DNA from 2 places in the Caulobacter sp. P4_E5 genome. Region 1 is predicted to be linked to the other one. Evidence: riboswitches for the same ligand, from Rfam matches in the RefSeq annotation. Region 1 holds a riboswitch; the other holds the start of a gene.
The links. A riboswitch is a leader RNA that binds a small molecule or an ion and turns the genes downstream of it on or off. The one in region 1 is predicted to bind glycine.
Positions count from the first base shown of each region.

Region 2: linked by a shared signal. The riboswitch ahead of gcvT (glycine cleavage system aminomethyltransferase GcvT) and the one ahead of AC1DSO_RS23105 (TonB-dependent receptor) in region 1 are both predicted to bind glycine.

Region 1 is NZ_JBFUJD010000114.1:4,282-6,666, forward strand. Features, by position in the region: gene AC1DSO_RS23100 (MarR family winged helix-turn-helix transcriptional regulator) at 103-570, shown strand; glycine riboswitch at 755-868, shown strand; gene AC1DSO_RS23105 (TonB-dependent receptor) at 1,145-2,385, shown strand, end outside.
Region 2 is NZ_JBFUJD010000058.1:33,226-35,610, forward strand. Features, by position in the region: gene gcvT (glycine cleavage system aminomethyltransferase GcvT) at 1-879, opposite strand, end outside; glycine riboswitch at 1,046-1,136, opposite strand; partial or broken gene AC1DSO_RS17195 (hypothetical protein) at 1,181-1,299, shown strand; partial or broken gene AC1DSO_RS17200 (zinc-dependent metalloprotease) at 1,320-2,385, opposite strand, start outside.

The sequences.
Region 1 (2,385 bases):
GATTAGATCGGTACCGATATATAATCACACCTACCGCGTCAACACTTTCCGATTTAATCGGATCCGCTATATATAGGGGCCAACGAAACGAACGAGGCCAGCATGAAATCCGACGCTCCCGCGAAGACTGGCGACGTCAAGCTCGCCGACTTCATGTGCTTCGCGATCTATTCAGCGAACCTGGCCTACGGCCGCGCCTATCGACCGATCCTCGAGGAACTGGGCGTGACCTACACCCAGTGGATCATCATCGTTGCGCTGTGGGAGCAGGACAATCAGACCGTGGGCGGCCTGGGCGAGAAGCTCTTCCTGGAATCCAACACCCTGACGCCGATCCTGAAGAAGCTGGAGGAATTGGGCTTCCTGACCCGCCGACGGGATCCCGCCGACGAGCGCCAAGTCCTGATCAGCCTGACCGACGCCGGTCGTGCGTTGCGCAACAGGGGCGTGCAGAAGAACCTAGTGGCCGCCTCGGGCCTGACGCCGGAGGAGTTCCAGACCGTTCAAAAGATGGTCGCCCGACTGCGCGACAACCTGATCGAGCATACCAAGGACGCCAGCGGCGCTTGATTTGGCGCCCGGCGCCGCGATCGCTCGCATCCCACCGTCAATACGACCAGCTTCGATCAATCCGCTTGATCCGAGACTCGGCCCGCCGCCTGCTGGTTGTCGCTCTCGCGGGAGAGATCGGGCCCCGGCCCGGCGCTGAAGGCGAAACCGCCCCGGAAACGCTCAAGCAGAAGGACCGCGCGGGCTTCTGAACGCTGGAAAGCAGGGCGCGAAACGCCCTCGCCGAAGGAGCAAGGCCGGCCCTCGCGATTGCCTGGGCCCGCTGAATCTCTCAGGCGCCAAGGACAGCGGGGGTGCGAAGGCGAGCCATCGTGGCGCGCCCTGCCCCTGTGTGCGCCACGCGAAACTAACCTAGCTCTCGAACCTGGAGACGCCCATGCAACCGCGAACGCGATCGTCATTCCGACTTTCGCGGAATATATATTGCGAATACCTATGAGATATATTGCCGTTGATCATAAATTGAACACACATGCGCGTCGATTTAACTTTGTCATTATATCGACACCGTCCGAGAAATTCTGAATTTACCTGAGGCGTGACCACAGCAACGCTGATCCCAGTCAAAAAAGATCTGGGGATAGTCATGACCTTCGGCCCATCTTCGCGCGGCTCGCATCGCCTGCGAGCGCTTTTGCTTACCGCTTCGATCCTGGGCGTCGCGACGCCCGTCCTGGCGCAAGAAGCCGACAAGGCCGCCGAGGTCGAGACCCTGGTCGTGACCGGCAAGCGCCTGTCGGAGGCCAGCGTGGCGATCGGCACGGATCACGCCACCGCCACCGTCTCGATCACCCGCGAGGCCCTGCTCTCGGCGCCCGCCGGGATCACCGGCCTGAAGATGCTGGAGTCCCTCCCCGGCTTCAACGTCCAGGCCAACGACGCCCTGGGCATGTACGAGTTCGGCAACTCGGTCTCGGTGCGCGCCTTCAACTTCCAGCAGATCGGCTTCCTGCTGGACAACATCCCGATGGGTCGCAGCGACCAATTCGGCGGCAGCCCGATCTATCGCTATGTCGACAACGAGAACCTGCTGCGCGTCACCGCCTCGGCCGGGGCCGGCGACGTGGCCCTGCCCAGCTACGCCTCGCTGGGCCCGATCGTCGACTACTTCACCCAGGCGCCGGCCAAGGACGCTGGCGGCGCGATCAGCCAGACCTTCGGCAGCGACGACCTGCGCCGCACCTTCCTGCGGCTCGAAATGGGCGAGCACGGCGGCCTGTCGGGCTATGTCAGCGGCTCGTGGATCAAGGGCGACCTGTGGCGCGGCCCAGGCGACATCGATCGTCAGCACTACGAGGGCAAGCTGCGCTACGCCCTGCCCAACGGCGGCGACATCAGCTTCCAGACCGTCCACAACGACTATTTCGACTATGACAGCCCGTCGATCGCCCTGGCCCAGTACAACGGAACGGCCGGCGATGTGTTCGGGCGCAAGGGGCGCACGTTCGCCTATCTCGGCGCGGTTCCGTTGTCGGTCCCGTTCGGCACGGCGCTGTCGATCCCGACGGCCAGCCTGCCGGAGACCGCGGCCGGGGTGCCCTACTCGAACGCCAACTATGCCCAGTACTACAAGTTCGCCGTCAACAGCCGGCAAGACCACCTCTACGGCCTGACCCTGAACACGCCGATCACCGACACRTTCGACCTGACCACGACGGCCTATTACGAGGACAAGGGCGGCTATGGCGTCTCGCCCGAGGCCTATGCCACCTCGCTGGCCAGCCACAACGCCGAGCGCCTGATCGTGGCGGGCCTGACCGCGCCACGCGGCATCCAATACGGCCTGTCGGGCGTCGACGGCATCCGCAAGGGCGT
Region 2 (2,385 bases), on a different contig from region 1:
TTCCAGCACCTTCAGGTTGACGCGGATCCGCGACAGGTCGCCGGCCAGTTCCTTGGCGATGCGGGCCGCGCCCAGATAGTCGCCGGCCTCGCGGCGCGACTTGCCGACCGCGAAGTTCAGGCCGGCCTCGATCGGCGAGACGGTCTCGTCCAGGTCGTGGCCATAGAGCGGCAGGCCGGCTTCCAGACGCAGGCTGTCGCGAGCCCCCAGGCCGATCGGCTTGACCCGTTCGTCGGCCAGCAGGGTGTTCCACACCCGCTCGGCGGCCTCAGCCGGAACCGAGATCTCGTAGCCGTCCTCGCCGGTATAGCCCGAGCGCGAGAGAATGGCGTCGACGCCGAACGCGGTCAGGGCCAGCGTGTCCATGAACACCATGCCGGCGGCTTCCGGTACGTGGGCGGCCAGGACGGCGGCGGCCTCGGGACCTTGCAGCGCCAGCAGCGCGCGGTCCTCGAGACGCTCGACCGTGGCCTCGCCGGCCAGAGTGTCGGCGATGATCTTGTAGTCGTTGTCCTTGCAAGCGCCGTTGACCACCACGAACAGGCCGTCGTCGTCGGGACGCGCGGTCATCAGGTCGTCGATGATGCCGCCGTCGGCGTTCAGCAGCACGCCGTAGCGTTGCTTGCCGGGCTTCAGGCCCTGGTAGTCGGCCGAGACCACCTTCTCGAAGCTCTTGGCCGGGTTCTCACCGCGGATCCGCGCCTGCCCCATGTGCGAGACGTCGAACAGGCCGGCGTGCTCGCGGGTCCAGAGGTGCTCTTTCAGCACCCCGTCCTTGTACTGCACCGGCATATGGTAGCCCGCGAACGGCACCATGCGCGCGCCCACCGCCACGTGGGCGTCGTACAAGGGCGTCTTCTTGAGATCTTGATCAGACACTGGGCGGGCTCCAAGCGGGGTCGGCGAGACGACCGGCTCGCGCCGGGTGGTCGCGCCCCCGCTGTCCCTTGGACCTGAGAGATTCCGGCCTTCCCCCTCTGCTGTTTGAGGTTGGCCTTGCTCCTTCGGCGAGCCGCCCTTTCGGGAGACTACTTTCCAGCGTTTCTAAACCCGCGCGGTCCTTTTGCCTGAGCGTTTCCGGGGCGGTTGCGCCTTCGGCCTCGGGAGCGAATCCCGATGTCTCCCGCGAGGGTCGCTGGGGTGATGCGGGAGGGTTGGGTCAGAGTCAAGCCGGACCTAGCGCCCCCTCCGTCACGATGCGTATCCGCATCGCGCCACCTCCCCCGTTTCACGGGTGAGGAGGACCTCCTCCTCCCCTGCGCAGCGGGGGAGGTGGCGCGGCGCCGAGAGGCGACGTGACGGAGGGGGCGCTCAAGCCGCTACAGCCCGATATCCCCAAACCAGTCGTCCTCGCCAATCGGCGGGCCAGGCGGGATCACGATCTTGCTTCTTCCCTCGGCGACCAGCGCCGCCAGGCGGTCGCCGCTTTCGTCGGCGACGATCCCGGCCAGGGCGCGCGCCTGGGCCCGATCGGCGGGGTCGCCGGCTACCGTCTTGAGGCCCTTGCCCCAGTCGGCTAGCCGGGCGCGGATCACGGCGGCAGCGGTCGGCGACAGGCTCTTGTCGTCGAGCGCCTGGGCCAGGTTCGCCACCATCCGCTGGCGGCCCCGACGGGCCAGCTCGGCCTGGCGTCCGACGGCCTTGCCGTCGAAGGCGGCGAAGGCCAGGGCCTTGTCCAGCAGACCCTCGACCCCGGGCTGGACCGGATCGCGGCGCTTGGCCTCGACCAGCCGGTTCAGCCGCGCCGGCGCGAACAGGTCGGCCCAGACCAGGTCAGCCGCCACTTCCGCCGTGGCCGGCAGGTCGAACACCGGGCCCTGGCCGAAGGTCTCGATCTCATAGGCGTGGTCGGTCCCCTGCGACTGGCCCGAGGTCAGGACGTCGAGCGCCTTGTCCGGGAGGTCGAGCGCCGCCGGGGTGATCGTGCGCAGCAGGGCGTCGATGGCGGCGGCCTGGCGATCGGCGGGCACGAGCTTGCTGGCCTCCTTGCCGTCGCCTTCCGCGCCGTAGGTGAAGTCGATCCCGCCGACCAGCTTGGCGGTCGCGTCGACCTGGTAGCGCTGGAAGATGTAGATCGGCGCGATGATCCGGCGCAGGTCGGCGACCGACGCCCCCTTCGGCAGATTGCCGAGACCGAAGCGTTCGAGCGCGATCTTGCGCACCGCCATCAGGTGGTCGAGCTCGGCGACCGGGTCGGATCCGTTGTCCCAGACCGCGCCCAGCGGATGCGGCGTATCGGACGCGCGGGCGTCCTCGTCGGAGACGTAGCGCAGGCCGTCGGCCTGGCTCTTGTCGGCCTTGGCCTTCTGCCAGGCCTTGTCGTCGGTCCCGGCCGGGGCGGGGCCGTACAGCCAGTCGATCACGAACTTGTCCCAGCCCCCCACC